Regions from separate parts of the Phyllobacterium sp. CCNWLW109 genome, predicted to be linked through region 3. Evidence: predicted binding sites of a transcription regulator. Region 3 holds the regulator's gene; each other region holds the start of a gene.
The links. The regulator PhoB, encoded in region 3, activates phosphate uptake and scavenging genes when phosphate is short. The targets are predictions, from matches to a motif close to TGTCATNNANCTGTCAT.

Region 1: a site for PhoB is predicted at 5,219-5,235, ahead of V9K92_RS12995 (DUF2794 domain-containing protein). Genes of this name have one in related genera too.
Region 2: a site for PhoB is predicted at 3,589-3,605, ahead of V9K92_RS09265 (RNA degradosome polyphosphate kinase). Genes of this name have one in related genera too.

What each region holds. Positions count from the first base shown of each region.
Region 1 is NZ_JBBCBK010000003.1:506,388-513,854, forward strand. It holds gene V9K92_RS12975 (ornithine cyclodeaminase) at 1-922, shown strand, start outside; gene V9K92_RS12980 (Y4yA family PLP-dependent enzyme) at 913-2,247, shown strand; partial or broken gene V9K92_RS12985 (PLP-dependent cysteine synthase family protein) at 2,244-3,311, shown strand; gene V9K92_RS12990 (MATE family efflux transporter) at 3,355-4,734, shown strand; gene V9K92_RS12995 (DUF2794 domain-containing protein) at 4,821-5,192, opposite strand; gene V9K92_RS13000 (DUF1223 domain-containing protein) at 5,572-6,426, opposite strand; gene acnA (aconitate hydratase AcnA) at 6,533-7,467, opposite strand, start outside.
Region 2 is NZ_JBBCBK010000002.1:810,869-818,335, forward strand. It holds gene V9K92_RS09245 (amino acid ABC transporter permease) at 1-1,056, shown strand, start outside; gene V9K92_RS09250 (amino acid ABC transporter ATP-binding protein) at 1,069-1,872, shown strand; gene V9K92_RS09255 (FAD-dependent monooxygenase) at 2,006-3,268, opposite strand; gene V9K92_RS09260 (zinc-finger domain-containing protein) at 3,265-3,510, opposite strand; gene V9K92_RS09265 (RNA degradosome polyphosphate kinase) at 3,692-5,884, shown strand; gene ppx (exopolyphosphatase) at 5,943-7,454, shown strand.
Region 3 is NZ_JBBCBK010000003.1:762,212-769,678, forward strand. It holds gene pstC (phosphate ABC transporter permease subunit PstC) at 1-329, shown strand, start outside; gene pstA (phosphate ABC transporter permease PstA) at 322-2,061, shown strand; gene pstB (phosphate ABC transporter ATP-binding protein PstB) at 2,076-2,891, shown strand; gene phoU (phosphate signaling complex protein PhoU) at 2,915-3,643, shown strand; gene phoB (phosphate regulon transcriptional regulator PhoB) at 3,660-4,346, shown strand; gene V9K92_RS14295 (ABC transporter ATP-binding protein/permease) at 4,500-6,353, opposite strand; gene V9K92_RS14300 (chloride channel protein) at 6,520-7,467, opposite strand, start outside.

The sequences.
Region 1 (7,467 bases), 260 kb from region 3:
GCCAGCTGATATTATCCGGCTCGTGGAAGATGCTTACGCATTCTATGCAAATGGACAATCCCGTTGTCCGACAAAGCTTATGATGCCGCTACCACTCGAGCAGCGCGATGCCGTTGCCTATTCAATGCTTGGTTATGATGGCGCACTCCAACAGGCCGGGTTCAAAACCTCGTACCGTCAAGGAGCCGAGAGCGCGGAAAAATATTACACCACTATCAGCCTTTACGATGACACAACCGGTTTGCCATTTGCGTTGATGGACTGCCATCGCGTAGGCGGCCTGCGCACGCCTGCAACAACGGCACTTATTGCCAGGAGTTGCGCGAAAGAGAATGCCATTTCTGCATTGATGATTGGAACCGGAGCACAGGGCATCAATACGCTTCCTTTTCTTTTGACCGCTCTTCCAGATCTCGAAACGCTGCGGCTTTTCGGGACGCACCCGGACGGCATAGCTGCCAGCTTGGAAATGTTTGCACGCTATTTTCCGGGTCGTAGCATCGAGCTGGTAACGGATGTTCCCGCAGCAGTTGCCGAATCTGACATTGTGATCGCCGCCTCGGGTCGTGCCGCCCATCCCAAAGTTGAGACCAAATGGCTGAAACAGGGTGGATTGCTGATTTCGGTCGCAAGCAAGGGCGTCGCAGGCGGAGCGCTGGGAGATGCCGACTATGCCATTGCGACAAATGAAGGTCAGCTGGGCGTCACGGGAAAACGACTTGCCGGACCCGATGGCATTGCCAGAATTGATGCAGAACTGCCTGATATCATTGTCGGCCGCAAAAGCGGACGCCGTTCACAGCAGGACCGCGTATTTGCTTTCAGCAGCGGCATGATCATCACAGACATTCCTGTTGCCCATGCGCTTGCAACAAGAGCCATCGCCGCCGGACGCGGAAACAGGATTGAGCTATGGAAATAGGCCTCAACTCCGTACGCGCCTTGGAGCGCCCCTGGGCTCTGGCTGTAAGACAGGATTCCGCTCTTCTGCGCCAGATCAGCAACGCAATCGAGGGCCCGTTTCATCTCATTCACCCGGATAGTTTTGCCGCCAATCTCGAGGCATTCCAGACTATTCTCAAACAGCGCAATGTGAGCGGGCATGTCTATTTCGGCAAGAAGGCCAATAAAGCGGGAGCGTGGTTGCGCGAAGTGGCAAAACTGGACGGCTCAGTTGATGTTGCCAGTGTCCCGGAATTTGTCCACGCTCTGGCAAACGGTATTTGCGGCAGTAATATCGGTGTTACGGGAGCAGCAAAAAGCAATGACCTGCTCTGGCTGTCTTGCCGCCATAAAGCAACCGTCGCCATTGACGCCTTGGACGAACTGGAGCGGGCAATCAGCATTGCCAAGTATTCTGTTCCATTGCAGATTTTGCTGCGGGTGCTGCCTCCCCATGCGCCCAATAGTCGTTTTGGGCTGAACCAGGCAGACCTGGATACTGCGCTGAAGCGTTGCGCCGAATCCCGTGAATACGTCATCATGAATGGCTATTCTTTCCACCTTGACGGCTATGCGGTCGCTCCGCGTGCTGAATTGGCATTGGCGCTCATTGATCGCTGCCTTGAAGCGCGCAAGCAAGGGTTTCCCAGTGCCGCTATCTCAATTGGCGGCGGCTTTGCCTGTCATTATATCGATGAGCAGGACTGGCATTCCTTTCTTGAAGCAATGGACCCGTCACAGTTTCACGCCGGGAAGACCTTTAACCACTTTTATCCATACTACCAGTCGCCAACCGGCGCCGCGATGCTGGATGCCGTACTCCAATCACCCGCCACGACTGGCACTTTGGCTTCGCGCCTCGCTGATGCGCAAATTCAGCTCTATCTGGAACCTGGAAGAGCTCTGCTGGATGGGGCGGGGATGACCGTCTTTCCGGTGCAAGGACATAAACAGAACGACAAACACGGGATCGTTACGGTTGCAGGGATCAGCATGAGCTTGTCCGAGCAATGGAAGAACAGTGAGTTTCTGCCCGCACCATTTCTTGTTCAACACGGAGAGGCTCGGCCACAGAACCCCGTCAGCGCGGCGATCGGTGGATCGAGTTGTATGGAATATGACGTCCTGACGTGGCGGAAAATCAATTTCCCTGCGCCACCTCGTTATGGCGACCACATCATCTATCCCAATACTGCCGGCTATCAGATGGATAAAAATGAAAGCGAGTTTCACCAACTTGCCTTGCCCCCCAAGATCGTCGTGACCGAGGACAATGAGCGTTTTACGTGGAGGATTGACCGATGAATGTGTATAGCAATCCTTCCTTTGAACGTATTAAAACCAAATCTTCCGAGCTGATTGGCGACACACCATTATTGGAGCTGTCGCGCACCGGTTCGGGCAGCCGGCTGCTGCTGAAATTGGAACAGTTTAATCCAACCGGCTCATGTAAAGTGCGGATGGCCCGGGAGATGATTCTTGCGGCCGAGCGCGATGGCAAGCTCAAACCAGGATGACATATTGTTGAACCAACCTCGGGCAATACAGGAACCGGGCTTGCATTGATCGCTCTTGAGCGTGGTTATAAATTTACGGCCGTTGTGGATAATCATGCCTCGCGCGACAAACTGCGGGTCATGCAAGCGATGGGCGCCGAGCTTGTATTCGTGGAAAGCAATACCGAGGGTCCGAGCACGGTTGCCAGACGCCGTGTAGCTGGCGAGATTGTAAAGGCTACCGGCGCTTTCTGGCCGGATCAGCACTACAATCCGAGCAATAATGAAGGCTATACCGGGCTAGCCATGGAACTGCTTCGGGATGTTGGAACAGATATCGACTATCTGGTTGGCGCGGTGGGAACAGGGGGAACACTGTGTGGAACGGTCAAAGAACTGCATCGTCTCGGTTCTCATGTGACAAGCATTGGCGTGGAGCCTGCCGGATCGATTATTTTAGGCGGAGCCCCGGGCAAATACTGGCAGACCGGGGCCGGAGCGCCGGCCGGTTTTACGGTTGGACCCAATGTCGAGCACGAACTGATCGATGAGGGCCTTACAGTAAACGATATTGATGCATTCACGGCGGCACGTGTGGTGGCGCGCAGAACCGGCCTTCTCGTTGGCGGCACTGCAGGCGCTGCCATCCACGTTGCTCTCAAACGTTTGGCGCTCGTGGAGCCAAAGAGCATTATGGTCGTCCTGGTTTGTGATGCCGGAGAAAAATATCTCGACAGCGTTTTCAATGATGATTGGCTTAACGAGCGGCAGCTTCTGGACAAACCGGCGCATCGTCGCCTTGACCAGCTTTTTGACGCCTATATTGAATCGATAAGGTTGGCATCAGTGCCTCCGACGACGTTGTGGGCCTAAAGCGATGCCGATAAATTTCAGACAGTATAAAGAAATTCTGGATTTGGCTGCGCCCATTGCAGGTATCCAGTTTGCCCAGGTTGCCCTGACAAGCACCGATCTGCTGATGATGGGTTTCATCAGTGTTCAGGCCGTTGCAGCCGGGGGCCTTTCGCTGCTGCTTTATAACCAGCTGCGTACCATGTGCGTTGGTATGGTGACGGGGGTTGGCAATCTCATTGCTGCTTCGGTCGGACGCAGCGAGAAACGTACCGGAACATCTGCAATTGACGACGTCGCGACTGACGAAATACGCGACCTGCTGTGTGCCTCAATATTGATTGCAACAATTGCGGCGACGATTGCCGGCGTCATATTGGTGATTTTCAGCCAAATCCTGACTTTCCTTGGCCAAGCGACTGCGGTGGCAACTTTGGCCAAGCCGATCATGCTGACCTTGGCCCCGGGCTTGCTGCCAATGCTGTGGCTAAACGTGTTGCGGCAGTTCGCGGTCGGCATGCGCCGCGCCGGTTCCTTATTGACCGTTACGATAATATCCATAGCCGTCAATGCTGGCCTGAACCTGATCTTCATCTATGGTTGGCTCGGGATACCTCCGCTTGGATTGGCTGGAATTGGCCTTGCCACCACCCTGGTTCAGGCATGGACATTTCTGGTCTATCTGAGAACCGTCCGGCGTGATGATGCGCTCAGGCCTCTGCTTGCGCTCGACGGATGGCGGGCACGCCCGGCAACATTGGCGATGATTACCCGGATGGGCCTGCCGATCACGCTGACATATGGTTCGGAAGCAGCCATCACTTCGATAGCAACGGTCTTCATGGGAACCTTCGGGCCATTAGCATTGGCGGCTTCCAATATCGTCAATCAACTTGCCTATATTGTTTACCAGCTTAATATTGGCCTCTCGCAAGGTTCATCAATTCTTGTGAGCAGGACGGTCAGCAAGGGGCAGGCAGATCAGGTCAGCGCTATTGCACGACGAACATTCGCGATCAGCTTCAGTGCAATGGCAATTATCGGCCTTGTCTATGTGTTCCTGCCTGAAATAGTTTTGCTTCCATTTCTCGGTGGCCGGGCCGATCCATCCCTGTTCGGGGCGGCAGCCACATTATTATGGTTCGCCATTGCGCACCAATTCTTCAAAGGCTCACAGAATATCTGTGTCGGCTTGCTACGTGGGCTTGGAAAAACGAAGGTGGCCCTGTTCAATACACTTGTGGGCTACTGGCTTATCGGCATTCCCGCGATGGTGTTGTGCGCATACGGGTTCGGATGGGGCAGCTATGGCATCTGGTTCGGGTTGTGCCTTGGCTTTGGCAGTACAAGCATTCTGTTATGGTGGCGCTTTATTGCGGAGCTTAACACCGCCCGGCTGGCCATTTCTAAAAATCAGCAAGCTTTCCAGATAATATCGGGCTGATGCGCTTCAAAGATAAAGCCATGCGTGAGCAATGTTTCAAAGATCGCGCTTGGCAGATTTGGCATGCACTATCGAGCGGGCCTGCTCTAGCTGCGTACGATGCTCAGCGTCTTGTCAAAAATGCGCAAGACCCTGTCGAGTTCGTGCCCGCGTTTAAGAATAAGGCCGCCTGCGGCGATAACGCTATAGGCACCCTGTTTGCGTGACAGTTTCGGGTTCTTTTCAATGCGGAACATCGGGACTTCGCTGGTGCGCCGGAAAACCGAAAAGATTGCCCTGTCGGAAAGATGGTCAATGGCATAATCCCGCCATTCGCCAGCGGACACCATAAACCCATAAACCCGCAAAATTTGATTGAGTTCGCGCCGGTCGAAGGTAATCGGCAAATCATTATTTCGAACGAGGGGGATGAGTTTCGCCTGGCGCTGCGAATCGTCGCCACCTGCATTGCTTTCCATCAATCAACCGCCTTTGAATTTGTCGTGTGACACCTGGATGACAATAAGGTGACCCCATCTGGACAATTTTACAAGCTTGCAATTTTCTTGCTGCGCAAATTTTGTGAAAACAGTGCCTTCGTTTCCGCACCTCACGAACCAATACGGGGTGAAGCCAATGGTGATGATGCGACACATTCTCGCCATCTTCCTTACGCATTGCCGCCGAAATTCAAACCGAACATCCAGCTGTGTTGCCAGAGATGGTTTGATCAGGGCAGTTCGATTACCCAAGCCCCCCGCCCAAGCGGATTGTTCAGATCAGATCAATAATCTCAGTATATTTGGCAACATGCCCCAATAGCTCAGGCCGGATTTATCCGGCCTGTTTTTGTTTCAGCTACTTGGACGCCATGATTGACGCACCGATGATTGGCCCGGGCTTGCCGTCGCCAAGCATCTCTTGCAACAGCACCGCGCAACCTGAGGCCTTCTTGCTGGCAAGCTCACTCATTGGGATCTCGATCTTTTGAGCATTGCCATCCCACATGCCCACGGTTTCCATGGCACGAACGCTATTGGCATAACTCACCATACGTCCGGTATTTTCGCCGCCGGGGATAGAGACGATGCTCTCGCGATTGAAATATGCAAGGACGACACGGACAGGATTAGCCGTAACCGATCCTGAGCCTATATCAATAAGAAGCCGGTTTTTTGCAGCTTTCTCAATGGAAACCGACACTGTCAGCCCCATGGGTGTATTGCGCATATCGGCAATGCGGCGGCGAATCTTCGTTTCGTCCTGCCCATTCATATGCTCGCGTCCATTGACGATGACCTGCGGCGTATAAACGCCATTGAGACTCAAGGCTTTGCGATATTCGTTCTGGCGTTCGGTGTTTTCGGGCAAAGCAAGATTGTCGGTCCAGCCCCGATAGTCCCAGTAGTCGACATGGAAAGCCAGCGCCACAACCTTTCCTTCCCCCGCCAGTTCTTTGAGAATAGCATCGGCAGGGGGACATGAACCGCAACCTTGCGACGTATAAAGCTCGACGACGCCTTCCGGCTTGGTTCCCGCATCTTCTGCGCAGACCGGAACCACATAAGCAATCGCTGCCAAAACGGGCAGGCCGATCGCCAAGAGTTTTGAAGTGGTGCGCGTAAGCAAGATTGCGGGGCTTTCTTCGTGAAATTTATAAATCTTATCTGTCAGATTGGTTGCCAGAAGATTGATAGGAGTCCGTTCATTCAAGGGGAAGTCACTTTGAGGTGAATTCGATCACGAATACTGTACCATTCAACGATGAAGGGCCGCCGATCGCCCGGCGGCCCTTCAAAATCAATTATATGATGTCGAATCAGGCAGCCAGATCGCGCAGAACATATTGCAGGATGCCGCCATTCTTCAGATACTCCAGTTCATCGATAGTATCGATGCGGCAGATCAGAGGAACCTGCTTCACTTGACCATCAGCGAATGTCACTGTCGCAAATGTTTTCTGGCGGGGCTGGATCGTGGCAAGCCCCTCGATGGAGACAATTTCATCACCCTTCAGACCCAGTGACTGCCAGCTTGTACCTTCTTCAAGAACGAATGGGACAATGCCCATGCCGACAAGGTTCGAACGGTGGATACGCTCGAAAGACTGAGAAATAACCGCGCGAACACCGAGCAGATTTGTTCCCTTTGCCGCCCAGTCACGTGATGAGCCATTGCCATATTCCACGCCAGCGAAAATCACCAGCGGCACATTCTCGCGGCGATATTCCATTGCCGCATCATAGATCGGCATTTCTTCCTTGGTTGGATAATGGATGGTGTAACCACCTTCGCGGCCATTCTCACCCAGCATGTGATTGCGGATGCGGATATTGGCAAAAGTACCGCGCATCATCACTTCATGGTTGCCACGACGCGTGCCGTACTGGTTGAAGTCCAGCGGAGCCACGCCATGATCGGTCAGATACTGCCCGGCAGGTGAGGCGGCCTTGATGGAACCGGCCGGAGAAATATGGTCGGTCGTGATCTTGTCGCCGAACAGGCCAAGAATGCGCGCACCCTTGATGTCGTTGACAATGCCCGGGGTTTTACCCATGCCGACAAAGTAAGGCGGGTTCTGCACATAGGTGGAATTGTCATCCCATGCATAGGTCTGACCGGCTGGCACTTTAACGTTCTGCCAATTTTCATCGCCCTTGAACACATCCGCATATTTTGCCGAAAAGAGCTTGCGGGTAACGTTCTTGGTGATGAATTCCTGGATTTCATGGCTGGAAGGCCAGATATCCTTGA
Region 2 (7,467 bases), on a different contig from region 3:
CTTGCAACGCCGGTCGATGCTGTTCTGACCGTCTTGGCACTTCTCGTTCTGGCATGGTTTTTACCGCCACTGATCAACTGGCTATTTATTCAAGCTGCGTGGGTCGGGCCGAACAGGTCGGTATGTGCGACCGTGGCACAAGGCGGTTTGCAGCCAGATGGCTGGTCCGGCGCATGCTGGGCCTTCGTGAACGCCAAATTCGGCCAGTTCATGTATGGTCCTTACCCCATTGACCAACGTTGGCGAGTCAATCTTGTGGGCATCATGTTCGTTGCCCTCCTGATTCCACTTCTGATTCCAAAAGCGCCCTACAAGGTACTGAATGCGATCGTCTTCTTTTTCGTATTCCCGATCGTCGCATTCTTCCTGCTGGTCGGTGGCTGGTTCGGCCTTCCCTATGTCGAAACCTCCGTTTGGGGTGGTCTGCTGGTTACGCTGGTTATTTCCTTCGTTGGTATTTCCGTCTCGCTGCCGCTTGGCATAGCACTGGCACTTGGACGGCGCTCGAAAATGCCGGTCATCAAGATGCTGTGCGTCATTTTTATCGAAATGGTGCGTGGTATTCCGCTGGTGACGGTCCTGTTCATGGCCAGCTATATGCTGCCATTGTTCCTGCCGCCGGGCGTTTCGTTCGATAAGTTCCTGCGGGCGCTGATCGGTGTTGCGCTGTTCGCTTCGGCCTATATGGCGGAGGTGGTGCGTGGTGGTCTGCAAGCCATCCCGAAAGGGCAGTATGAAGGTGCGGATTCGCTTGGACTCGGTTACTGGCAGAAAACTGGCCTCATCATTCTGCCACAGGCGTTGAAACTGGTAATCCCAGGTATCGTCAACACCTTTATCGGTCTGTTCAAGGATACATCGCTTGTTTCGATCATCAGCATGTTCGATTTGCTCGGGACGGTGCGTCAGCACTTCAACGATACAAATTGGTCATCGCCGCAAACCCCCATGTCCGGTCTGGTTTTTGCCGGTTTCGTCTTCTGGATTTTCTGCTTCGGCATGTCGCGCTATTCCATCTTCATGGAAAATCGTCTCGACACTGGCCACAAACGTTAGGAGCATACGTATATGACAACTGAAAACATTATCGACCCGGAAGAAATCCACGTCGACCATTCGCTCCTGCAAGTCTCCACGACAGACGTTGCCGTTGAGATCATCAATATGAACAAATGGTACGGGGATTTTCATGTTCTGAAGGACATCAATCTCAAGGTGATGCGCGGCGAGCGCATCGTCATTGCTGGTCCGTCCGGTTCAGGTAAGTCGACCATGATCCGCTGCATCAACCGTTTGGAAGAGCACCAGAGCGGCAAGATTCTCGTTGACGGTATCGAACTTACCAACGATCTGAAAAAGATCGACGAAGTTCGGCGCGAAGTCGGCATGGTGTTCCAGCATTTCAATCTATTCCCACATTTGACTATCCTGGAAAACTGCACGCTGGCCCCAATCTGGGTACGCAAGATGCCGAAGAAGAAGGCGGACGAAATTGCGATGCACTTTCTTGAGCGCGTCAAAATCCCCGAACAGGCCAATAAATATCCGGGTCAGCTTTCCGGTGGTCAGCAGCAACGCGTAGCCATTGCCCGTTCGCTCTGCATGAATCCACGCATCATGCTGTTTGATGAGCCGACGTCGGCCCTTGATCCGGAAATGATCAAGGAAGTGCTCGACACAATGGTGCAGCTTGCTGAAGAAGGCATGACCATGGTTTGCGTAACCCACGAAATGGGCTTTGCGCGCCAGGTTGCAAATCGCGTTATCTTCATGGATCAGGGCCAGATCGTTGAACAGAACGCCCCTGCCGAGTTCTTTGATAATCCGCAGCACGAACGCACGAAGCTATTCCTCAGCCAGATTCTTCATTGAGATAGTTTTCTGCAATGTTACCAAACGGCGGCCTTATGGCCGCCTGTTTGATACTGCAATCCATTTTTCTTATATTTGGCCTGCAAGCCCTTTTGGGCGCTCATGACCCTCGCTTCGGCGAGGGTTTTTGCATTCAAATCTGGCCATCATATCCATAGAGCCAATCCAGCCCTTCGATAAACTTTTCGGCAGGGCGTTTGCGCATAATCATATTGCGCGCCATGGCGATTGGCCCTTTGGCATGATAGGCGAGCTGGTTCATCGCTCCGCGCCGCACCACTGCTTTGATACGTTTGCTGCGGGTCTTGTCAAACGCGTCTAAAGCCGATGGCCATGCTGCGATATTTTCCCCCAAGGCAGATGCCAGCGCCCATGCATCCTCGATAGCCATGGCCGCTCCCTGCGCTGCATATGGCGTCATCGCGTGGGCAGCATCCCCGATCAGCACCAGGCGATCCTTTATTCGGTAACGGCATTTACGCTGCTCAAACAATGGCCATGAAGTCCAAGGTCTTCCCGCCAGCATGATGTCGCGAATACCGGGATGCCAAAGATTGAATTCCCGGATAAAATTTTGGCTTGGCGTTTCCGGCACAGCCCCAGCCTCCCATCGCCGTCCGCCTTGGCGATCCGGGGCAACAGCAATGAAATTGAACATTTCACCGGAACGTATCGGGTAGGCGACCAGATGAGCGTTTGAACCAACCCAGGCAACAACATTGATGCCCTGAGGCAGCAGGGATGTGAAGCTCTTTGGCAACTGGTCAGCGGCGATGGTCGAACGCCAGGCAATCGTCGATGTATAGCGCGCGCGCTCCATGTCGGACATGGCAGTGCGCATATTCGACCAGACGCCGTCGGCACCTACGAGCAAAGCCCCGCGATGTTCCTCGATACGATCGTGATATTGAACGCGAACGATAATGCCATCTGCGTCAGGCTTGTACTGTGTCACCGCTGATTGCAGCTGGATAGCTATATTGGGCTGGCTTCGTGCCTGTTCCAGCAAGGCATTTTGCAGATCGGCCCGGTGGCAGACAATATAGGGTGAGCCCCATCTCGTGCGGGCCACATGACCAACATCAAGCGAAAGCAACATTTTGCCGCTCGAACCATCTGCAAGACAAATTGCCTGCGGTTCAACCGAGGATGGCGTCAATTGCTCGAGAACACCGAGCTGCTGCAATATCCGCGTGGCATTGGGGGAAAGCTGCACTCCGGCACCGGCTTCGGCCAGCGTCGCGCTTTTCTCAAATATCTGAACTGAAAAACCTTTGGCACTCAAGGCAAGCGCCAGCGTCAATCCGGCAATGCCAGCGCCGGCGATAATAATCTGGTCAGGATTGGGATCGCGCCTGTTTCGTTCGGTCTTTAAATCGATGAGCGATGCGTTCAAGCGGCCCTGTCCACATAGGTGCAACCTGCTGGGACGGTCTCATCGGCATGCAGCGAAGCGTCATAGCGGTAAAGCGTGGAGCAATAGGGGCAAACTTTTTCATTGTCATCGCCCAGATCGAGAAACACATGCGGATGGTCGAAAGGCGGGTTGGCACCCACGCACATGAATTCCTTCACGCCGATGGCAATGGTCGCATGTCCTGCGCTGTTCTGGAAATGAGGGATGCTGTGGCCAGCCATTTTTCGCTCCTGAATCGTCTTGTCAAATACGCATGTTTGGCATTTGACTTCTCTTTCGCTTCGGTTTGTATCATCCTGATTACGATTTCAAGACGATTGCTATCAAACTGTCAAAAGACTTGTCTATGGTGCGCTCTTAAGTCCGCATTTTGCGGGAAATTTTTTTAGCTGGAGAATATTGATGAACGACCAATCGCCCACCATTCCGCAGCCTGTTGAGAATGTCTCTCTGCCGGATCTGCACACCAGCGTTGATCGCTTCGTCAACCGCGAATTCTCCTGGCTGCAATTTAATCGCCGCGTGCTTGAAGAAGCGCAAAATACCCATCAGCCCTTGCTTGAGCGCCTGCGCTTTCTGTCTATTTCGGCTGCCAATCTGGATGAGTTCTTCATGGTGCGCATTGCCGGTCTGGCCGGGCAGGTGCGCGAAAACGTCTCCAGTCGCAGTGATGATGGACGCACGCCGCAGGAACAGCTGGAATTCGTTCTCGAGGAAGTCGGCAAACTTCAAGCCGCCCAGCAGCTGCGTCTGAGTGCCTTGCGCGAGGAATTGATCAGGGAGAACATCGAGATTGTTCGGCCTGATCGTTTGACCAAAGCTGAGCAGGAATGGCTGGAGGATCATTTTCTCGAAACCATCTATCCTGTGCTAACACCCTTGGCCATTGATCCGGCGCATCCTTTTCCATTTATCCCGAATCTCGGCTTCACCATTGCCATGCTGCTGAACCGCAGCACGGATAACCGCCCAATGACGGCGCTCCTGCGCCTGCCGCAGGCGCTCAAGCGCTTTATCCAGATACCGGATGATAGCGGTCGCTACCGCTTCTTATCTCTTGAAGATGCGATCAGCCTTTTCACCGGGCGGCTTTTCCCTGGCTATGAGGTCAAGGGTGCCGGCACGTTCCGCATCATCCGTGACAGCGATATTGAAGTCGAGGAAGAGGCGGAAGATCTGGTTCGCCTGTTCGAAAGCGCCCTGAAGCGCCGTCGCCGCGGTCAGGTGATCCGCATCGAATTTGATGATGAAATGCCTGAATCCCTGCGCAGCTTTGTGGCTACGGAGCTGGGTGTGCCGGATAATCGTATCAGCGTGCTTGGCGGTTTGCTTGCGCTCAATATGATTTCGGAAATTGTCAGCATTGCTCGCCCGGACCTGAAGTTTGTTCCTTACAATCCGCGTTTTCCTGAACGTGTGCGTGAACATGGTGGCGACTGCTTCGCAGCGATTCGCGAGAAAGACATCATCGTCCATCACCCTTACGAATCCTTCGATGTCGTGGTGCAATTCCTGCGTCAGGCCGCCGCCGATCCGGATGTCGTTGCAATCAAGCAGACACTTTACCGTACTTCAAATGATAGCCCGATCGTGCGTGCGCTGATTGATGCCGCAGATGCCGGTAAGTCCGTCACTGCCTTGATCGAACTTAAGGCGCGTTTCGATGAAGAGGCCAATATTCGCTGGGCCCGCGATCTGGAGCGCGCTGGCGTACAGGTCGTTTTCGGCTTTATCGAGTTGAAAACCCATGCGAAAATGTCGCTGGTCGTGCGCCGCGAAGAAAACAAGTTGCGCAGCTATGTGCATCTGGGCACCGGCAATTATCACCCCATCACCGCAAAGATTTATACCGATCTGTCGTTCTTCACATGCGAGCCTTCAATTGGCCGCGACGTGGCGCAAATCTTCAACTACATCACAGGCTATACGCCGCCTTCCGGCGAAATGCAGCTTGCCGTTTCCCCGATCACGCTGCGTCCTCGCATTCTTCAGCATATTGCCGAGGAAATCGCCCATGCGAAAGCTGGCCGTCCTGCCGCAATCTGGATGAAAATGAATTCGCTGGTCGATGCGAAGATTATCGATGCGCTTTATGAAGCCAGCAGTGCCGGTGTGGAAATTGATCTCGTCGTGCGTGGCATTTGCTGCCTGCGTCCGCAGGTGCCGGGGCTTTCGGAGAATATTCGCGCAAAGTCCATCGTGGGCCGCTTCCTTGAACACAGCCGTATTTTCTGTTTTGGCAATGGTAAGCCGCTCCCATCGGAAAACGCTCTGGTCTATTTCGGTTCAGCCGATATGATGACCCGTAATCTTGACCGCCGTGTTGAAACTTTGGTGCCCATCACCAATCCAACTGTGCATCAACAGGTTCTTTCACAGATTATGCTGGCAAACCTTCTCGACAACCAGCAGAGTTATGAGCTACTTGCAGATGGAACCTCGCGGCGGATCGCTCCCGCCGATGGGGAGGATGCTTTTAATGCGCAGGAATATTTCATGACCAATCCTAGCCTTTCAGGCCGTGGCAAGTCGCTGAAATCTTCTGCGCCTCGATTGATTGCCCATCGCAAGCGGAAAGCGGCGAAAGAAAAATGAATTTAATTGCGACTTTCTCTGGTGACTGCCGATATACCGGTTTGGGAACCCAGACTTTATGATATCGGCAGCACAGGGACGTGTGCAGGGACGCCGACCGGCCGCTGTCATCGACATCGGCTCGAATTCCGTGCGTCTTGTGGTTTACGAAGGTGTCACGCGCTCGCCCACGGTTCTTTTCAATGAAAAGATATTGTGTGGTCTTGGCAAGGGACTGGTCAAAACCAAAAAGCTGAATGCCAAAGCCGTGCAGAGCGCCTTGCGCGCGCTCCGCCGGTTTCGCGCGCTTGCCGAGCAGGCCGGTGCCGTGTCGCTGGATGTGCTTGCCACTGCCGCCGCACGTGAGGCGGAAAATGGTTCGCAATTTATCCGCGAAGCGGAAGCCATCCTTGAAGAACCCATCAAGGTTCTGTCGGGCCGGGAAGAAGCCTATTATTCGGCGCTTGGCATCATTTCCGGTTTTCATGATCCTGACGGCATTGCGGGCGATCTTGGCGGCGGCAGTCTGGAACTTGTCGACGTCAAAGGCCGTAAGATCGGTGATGGCATAACCTTGCCCCTTGGTGGTCTGCGCCTGCAGGATATGTCTGAAGGCGATTTGACCGAAGCGCTGAGCATCGCTCAAAAAACCCTGGGCACAGCCAAGCTTCTTGCCAATGGCAAGGGCAGGGCCTTTTATGCGGTTGGAGGAACGTGGCGAAACCTTGCCAAGCTGCATATGAGTGCGGAACATTATCCGCTCCACGTCATGCATCATTATGAAATTCCGTTCGAAGAAGCCCAGCGCTTCCTCAAGCGCGTTGCTGTCGGTGATGTGGACAATATGCGCGGCATTGAGGATGTCTCAAAAAACCGCCGGGCGCTCTTGTCCTACGGCGCCATTGCATTGCTTGAAACAATCAAGATCATGAAGCCGTCGAAAGTAGTCTTTTCGGCACTTGGCGTGCGTGAGGGCTTTCTCTATTCGCTCTTGCCCGAGAGCGAGCAGTTGAATGACCCGCTCATTTCTGCCGCCGAGGAACTGGCGACACTGCGTGCACGTTCGCCTGCCTATGCGCGTGAACTTGCCGACTGGAGCGGCGATGCTTTCGCGGCGCTGGGTTATAAAGAGACTGATGATGAGAAGCGCTACCGGCGCGCGGCCTGCCTGATTGCAGATATAAGCTGGCGGGCGCATCCCGATTATCGCGGCAGTCAGGCGCTGAACATGATCTCCAATGCCGCTTTTGTCGGCATTGATCATCCTGGCCGCGCCTATATAGCGCTTGCCAATTTCTTCCGTCATGAAGGGGTTGCCAATAGCGTACCGGACCCGGAGCTTGCGGCGATTGCCAGCCCGCGACTTTTGGAGTTCTCGCGTCTTCTGGCCGCCATCATGCGGATTACCTATCCATTTTCGGCTTCCATGTCCGGCGTCGTGCCGTATCTTTCGTGGAAAAACACCTCTGATGGCATCAGCCTTGTGGTGGATAAATCGAAAGCTGATCTCATCGGCGATGTCACCGAAGGACGCTTGCAACAATTGGCAAAGCTCATCGGCAAGCCGCTTAAAATGGAAGTCGGCAAGTAGGCGGCTTTCATTT
Region 3 (7,467 bases):
CAAAGTCTGAAACCATCAAGAAGGTTATCCTTCCTGCGGCTTTGCCGGGCATCGTGTCGGCATTCATGCTGGCAATTTCCCGTGCAGTCGGCGAAACGATGATCGTGGTCATGGCAGCCGGACTTGCTGCCAACCTCACATTCAATCCGCTCGAAGCGGTTACGACCTTTACCGTGCAGATCAAGACCATTCTGGTTGGAGATCAGGAATTCGACAGTGCCAAAACGCTCTCGGCTTTCGCTCTCGGCTTCGTGCTCTTCTTCTTCACGCTTGTCCTCAACTTCATCGCGCTCCAGATCGTCAAGAGATATCGGGAACAATATGACTGACATCACCATATCCAACGGCATTCCCGTTACCGACTACCCACGCGATGCATTGGTCAAGAAGCGCTACCGCGCAGAGCGGCGCTTCAAGTTTTACGGGATCGCGGCAATTATTCTGACGGCACTGTTTCTGTCGGTTGTTCTGCTCGATGTTCTGTTCAAGGGCTTGCCCGCGTTTTCAGAATATCGGGTGGATCTGAAGGTTACCGCAGATCAGGCGGCATTGGACCCGCAAAATACCCGCGATCCTGTGACGCTTCTTGCTGGTAATTACGACAAGATCATTCGTGACGCATTGGCTGCTCAGTTTCCTGATGTTTCAACCCGTGCGGAACGTCGCGCGTTGAATGGCCTGCTCAGTTCAGGTGCATCCGACGATTTCCGCCGCATGATTTCGGGTAATCCTTCGCTGATCGGTCAGGAAGTGACCGTCCCTGTTCTGCTTTCAGATGATGCAGATCAGTTCCTGAAGGGTTATCAGACATCGGAAATCGTGCTGGAAGGTACGGGAACGCTTTCCCAGACCCTTAACGGCGAGACCTATTCGCTGCGTTCATCGGGTGATGATTTCGCCAAGGCTTTTCAGGAAATGCAGGGTTTTCTGTTTGAGCGTCTGGAAAAGTTGACGACAGAATCCGCACGTCTTGAAAAGCTGATCCCTGGCCTTGATGCAAATGCAGCAAGCTCGTTGCAAAGCCAGATCGATGCGATCAAAGCAGAGGCGCAGACGCTGAATGCCCGCATCACCGACGCTAATGTCGCTATTGAGTTGGATGAGAAGCTGCCAAGCCTGCTTGTCAACGTTAATGGCGGGACGATCAAGGCGAGCCAGATCAGCCCCTCGGGTATTGATGGCGTCAAGCTGATAACACCTGCAAGCGCCGAAGCTGCTGCTCCCGGCAGCTGGTCCATGCTGACGCTTGTCACGCCGGAATCAAACCGCCGCGTGCAGGATCAGGCTGCAATCTGGCTCACAAAGATGAAGTCCGAGGGCCTGGTGGAACGTGCTTTTGCGACCCGCTTCTTCACCTCGGGTGACTCGCGTGAGCCTGAACTTGCAGGTATTCGCGGTGCATTGACCGGAACGCTCTGGACGCTCGCCGTAACATTGCTGCTCTGCCTGCCACTAGGGGTCGGCGCTGCCATATATCTTGAAGAGTTTGCGCCGAAAAACCGCGTGACCGAGATCATTGAAATCAATATCAACAATCTTGCAGCCGTTCCATCAATTGTCTTCGGCTTGCTCGGACTGGCGATGTTCCTGAATTTCTTTGACCTTCCACGTTCCGCCCCTTTGGTTGGCGGGCTGGTGCTGGCACTGTTGGTAATGCCGACAATCATCATTGCATCGCGCGCTGCACTTCGCTCCGTACCTCCTTCAATCAAGGAAGCGGCGCTGGGCGTCGGTGCATCGCATCAGCAGGCCATCTTCCACCATGTGCTGCCTCTGGCCATGCCCGGCATCATGACCGGCACGATTATCGGCATGGCGCATGCTCTGGGCGAAACGGCTCCGCTGCTGATGATCGGCATGGTCGCGTTCATCGTCGATATTCCTGGTGGGATAACCGACGCTTCGACGGTGCTGCCGGTGCAGATTTATCTGTGGTCCGACCTTCCTGAAGTCGCCTTCCAGGCAAAGACCGCCGCAGCCATTCTGGTGTTGCTGGTGTTCCTATTCGTGATGAATGCTGCGGCGATCATGCTGCGCCGACGTTTTGAACGTCGCTGGTAATGAGGTACAAGGACATGAACATGTTATCCGAAGTTGATGTGGAAAAGAAATTGCATAACTCCTCGAACCAGCCTGCGATAAAGATGAAGGGCGAAAACGTCTCCGTATTTTATGGAGCCAAACAGGCGCTCTTTGAAGTCAGTCTCGATATCAGGGAAAAGGAAGTCACCGCGCTTATCGGACCATCCGGTTGCGGCAAGTCGACTTTCCTGCGTTGCCTGAACCGCATGAATGATACGATTTCGATCTGCAGGGTCACGGGCAATATCACGCTTGATGAGCGCGATATCTATGATCCCAAGATCGACGTGGTTCAGTTGCGCGCCCGTATCGGCATGGTATTCCAGAAGCCAAATCCATTTCCGAAGTCGATCTTCGAAAATGTTGCCTATGGCCCGCGCATTCATGGTCTTGTCAAAAGCAAGAGTCATCTCGACGAAATCGTGGAAAAAAGCCTGCAGCGTGCAGGCCTGTTTGCGGAAGTGAAAGACCGTCTGCATGAATCTGGCACCGGTCTTTCCGGCGGACAGCAGCAGCGTCTTTGCATCGCGCGCGCCATTGCGGTCAGCCCGGAAGTGATTTTGATGGACGAGCCTTGCTCGGCGCTTGATCCTATCGCGACGGCAAAGGTTGAAGAACTGATCGACGAATTGCGCCAGAACTATACGATCGTCATCGTCACGCACTCAATGCAGCAAGCGGCACGCGTGTCGCAACGCACGGCAATGTTCCATCTTGGAAATATTGTTGAAGTCGGTGACACTGAAATGATGTTTACCAGCCCTACCGAAAAGCGCACGCAGGACTACATTACCGGACGTTTCGGTTGATCTCACGGGAAGAGGGTTAGACAATGACTGATACAGCACAACACACCGTCCGCTCTTATGACGATGAACTGAAGTTTCTGACGCACAAGATTGCAGAGATGGGCGGACATGCGGAGCGCATGGTCGAACAGGCTGTGTCGGCCATGGTCAATTCGGACAATGCGCTTGCCCAGCGCGTGATCTCTGACGACCTTATCCTCGACGCCGGTCAGCGCGAGATTGACGAAAAGGCGATCACCATCATCGGCAAGCGCCAGCCAATGGCGATCGACTTGCGCGAAGTAATCGGCACGATCCGCATTTCATCCGATCTTGAGCGTATCGGCGATCTTGGCAAGAACATTGCCAAGCGTGTCGTAGCCGTCAACGATACGCGCCAGACGCTCTCTGTCTATCGCGGCCTGCAGACCATCGCAGAACTGGCATTGACACAACTTAAGGATGTTCTCGACGCTTATGCGACACGCTCGGTGGCACAGGTCAATATCGTCCGTGAACGCGATGATGAGATTGATGCGCTTTACACGTCGCTGTTCCGCGAACTCCTGACCTATATGATGGAAGATCCGCGCAATATATCCGCTTGCACGCATCTTTTGTTCTGCGCCAAGAATATTGAGCGCATCGGTGACCATGCCACCAATATCGCCGAGACGGTCTATTACATTGTAACGGGAACACAGCTTCCGGCGGAACGCCCGAAGGAAGATCAGTCGCATACCGTTATTCTTGACGAGCCAGTAACGCCATAATTGCCGGAAGCAGACCATGCCTATAGCTCCCAGAATCACAGTCGTTGAAGACGAAGATGCCCTCAGTGTTCTCCTGCGTTATAATCTGGAGGCAGAAGGCTATATTGTCGAAACCATCAGCCGTGGTGACGAAGCCGAAATCGCCTTGCGCGAAAAGGTGCCGGATCTGCTGATCCTCGATTGGATGCTTCCAGGCCTTTCCGGTATTGAACTTTGCCGCCGCCTGCGTGCTCGGCGCGAGACAGAAATCCTGCCGATCATCATGTTGACCGCGCGCGGTGAAGAAAGCGAGCGTGTTCGCGGTCTTTCAACCGGTGCGGATGATTACATGGTCAAGCCGTTCTCGACACCGGAATTGCTGGCACGCATCAAGTCCATGCTACGCCGGGTCAATCCAAGTCTCTTGTCGCATGTGTTGAGCTTTGGAGATCTGAAACTTGACCGCGAACAGCACAGGGTTTTCCGCAAAGAGCGTGAACTCAAGCTCGGACCGACAGAATTTCGCCTGCTGGAATTCCTGATGCAGTCTCCGGGCCGGGTGTTCTCGCGCGGACAGCTCTTGGACAATGTATGGGGCGCGGATATTTACGTCGATGACCGCACGGTTGACGTGCATGTTGGCCGTTTGCGTAAGGCAATCAATATTGGCAGATCGCTTGATCCGATCCGGACCGTGCGCGGTGCAGGCTATTCCTTCGGATAGGATTAAAGAGCGTTTTTCTTTATGTCTCGGTCGGGAACAGAATCGGCGTTATATGAGCCAATTTGCGCTAGAGATGGCTTGCGCAAATGACCGGTAGTCTCATTTAAACAGAACTGCTTCTACCGGACAAAAAGCGCCGTGTTCCGAAAAGGGCTATTCGGCGGCAATCAGCGGGAAGTTTGTTGTTGGTAGCGGATCTGGCTCGACCAATGTCTCCAGAAGTGGCCGTTGGATAGCTGTGCCGCCATTGATCTCCAAAATATGCGTATAGAAGTTTTCGCCGGAAACCGAGCGTGGCGCTTCGATCTCATGCATCACGCTGATAACGGTGGTTCCGGCACAATGATCCTTGATGGCCTGATGGAAGGCGATCTTGGAGTCCGGGTCCAGCGCGCCGGTTGCTTCATCAAGAAACAAAACCGCAGGCTTGTGCAGCAATATGCGCGCAAGCACCAGTTTCTGCTTCTGGCCACCCGATAGGAGCTGGTCCCAAGACGTGCCATCGCGGCATTCTTCACCAAGGTTTTCAATAAAGTCGCCCATGCCGGCGCGGTGCAGGGCGGCCGCAACGGAGGAATCGCCAAAACGGCTTTCATCCATTGGGAGGCATACGAGCTGTTTCAGCGACACGCCGGGAAGTTTGACCTCCTGCGCCGCATACATTGTTGCCGCATCTTTCGGGTAAAAGATTTCACCACGGCCATAGCCCCAAAGCCCGTTCATTGCTTTGAGCAAACAGGTTTTTCCACTACCGGAATCACCCTTGATGTAAGCCCATTGGCCCTTGCGCAACCGCATATTTCCAAGCGTGAGAAAAGCTTTGGCCTCGCTGTCGCGGTGCATCAATTCAAGTCCCCGCACCGAGACGCCAAAGGCTTCATGCTGTGTTGCAAATTTGAACTCACTGACACCGGTGGACCGATAATATTCCGAGGGCTGGCTGACACGCTCGACCGCTTGGGCCAATTCGGTAACGCGCCGTGCATTTGCCTTCAAATTGGCAATTGCGGGCATGACATGGATAAACCAGGAGCATTCATTGATCATCGAACCAACAAGCTCGGAACCGGTAATATAGTTCTTGAAGCTGATCGTATTACCCATATAGGGCAGAAGACCGGGTATATAGGCGACAATACGGGCGGAAAAGAAATTGTAGATCGAGGTGAACGACATATAGCAGGCATCGAACACATTGAAACGCCCCCAATTATTGTCGACGCTTCTGTAGAGCTTGTCATTTAACGACTTTTGAACAGTCTCGCCATTGGCAGCGGCAACCTGAAAGCTGCGGCGCAACAATGTGGTCAGCTCACTTCTGTAACTGCCTTCGGATTGCTGCATGGCGAGGGTGAGTTTTTCAAGAGCGCGGCCAATACGCATGGCAATCCATGTGCTGACCGGCACGTAGAGCGCAATGGCCGTAAAGGCCAGCGTGGCACTGCCATAATCTCCAAGAAAATCAAGGCCGGGTATTGGCGTTGAAAGTTCAATGAGTTTCTGGCCCACGAAAAGAATGGACATTGTGACGCCCAGCACGCCCATGGCCAGCCCAATGGCGCCGCCGGTCATTCCCTTGATGGATTCCTGAATGCGCTGGTCGATATTGTCGGGAGTCTGCTCCGCCGAACTTCCCTGCTGCAAATGATAATGTGTGTGCTGTTCATCAAGCAGCGCCTCACCGAAGCGGCCATTGAGCCAGCCGCGCCATTTACGATGCAAGGTTGTCGAAAGGAGATGACGGACACCGATGAAGCCAATTTCCTTGACTGCAACAATTGCAACGAGAATACCGGCATTTGCGAGGATCACATTGAGCGGATTAACGACAAAAGGGTCGTGTATATCGACCAGCGAGTTGATCAACTCGCCCGACGCCATCGCCATCCAGACGCTGGCCTTGCTGGCTGCGGCGGTCAAAAGCGCAATGGCGATTGTCAGCGTCCAGGCTTCAACCCAGCGCTCGGAGGTCCAGTACGCCCTAAGCAGTCCCCAGAAGCTGCACATTGATGCCAATGCGGAGTTTCCGTTGACGGGAGATGATTTCCCAACTGACTTGGTGCCTGATTGCAAGAGATTGCCCCGGTTTGATTCCAATTACAGTAACACAATGTTACGCATTGCAACAAACCGTGGTTAAAATGGGGTTAAAATTTGCGAATATGATGAGCGATCAGATTTCGCCGGAGACGTGTCGGCGTTGCCGGTCGAGCTCTTCACTGTATCGCCGCAGCGTGTGGCTTTCGCTCAAAAGCCCGACGACCTTCAGTTCCACAATGTCATTAACGACGGCCAAAGCTTCGGCTTCGGCATTGTCGAACAGGCGTACGGCCTGTCGCGCATTCATTTGCGGTTGTAGATACTCACCCTGATATTTGATCAATGGGCCAATAGGTTGCGCTTCATCGGTTGTCTCCGTGATGCCTGAATGCGCTTCCGCAACGATTATGATGCCGACATACTTATTCTCATCGCTGACAATGATGACACGTTGCGTTGAGCCGAGCGGAAACTCCTGACGGAATTCGCTGATCCTCATCTTGTCGGAAGCCGTGCGCACATCTGTACGCATCAGCTTGGCCACTGTCAGATTGCGAATCCAACCCACATCGTGGGCGCTACGGATGCTTTCACCCCGCAAGTGAAAGCGCCATGTGGCAAAGGAGTAGCCGAATGTATTCCGGACTGTAATGGATGCCGCAATGACAGCGGCAAGCACGAGAACCGTTATCGGAAAGTCCCCTGTGATTTCCAATGCGAGGAAGGTCATCGTCAAAGGGCCACCGATCACCGAGACTGCCAGAGCGCTCATGCCGACAACCGCATAGGTCACCGGCGTCAGGGTTGCGTGGGCAAAGACATAGGGTGCGGAAAAAGCAAAGAGCTTGCCAAGGAGTGCACCTAGGAAAAGTGAGCCGAAGAACAGGCCCCCGCGAAAACCCGAACCGATGGAAATGGCGGACGCAAGCGCTTTCAGCAGGATAATACCGATAATGCCGGCAATAGGTCCTGTGTAATCCAGATTGAGATGCAGCGCGCCATGACCTCCCGACAGCACCTGCGGTGAAATCAAGGCCAGTCCGCCGACAACCGCACCGCCAAGGACGGGTCGCATCCAGAA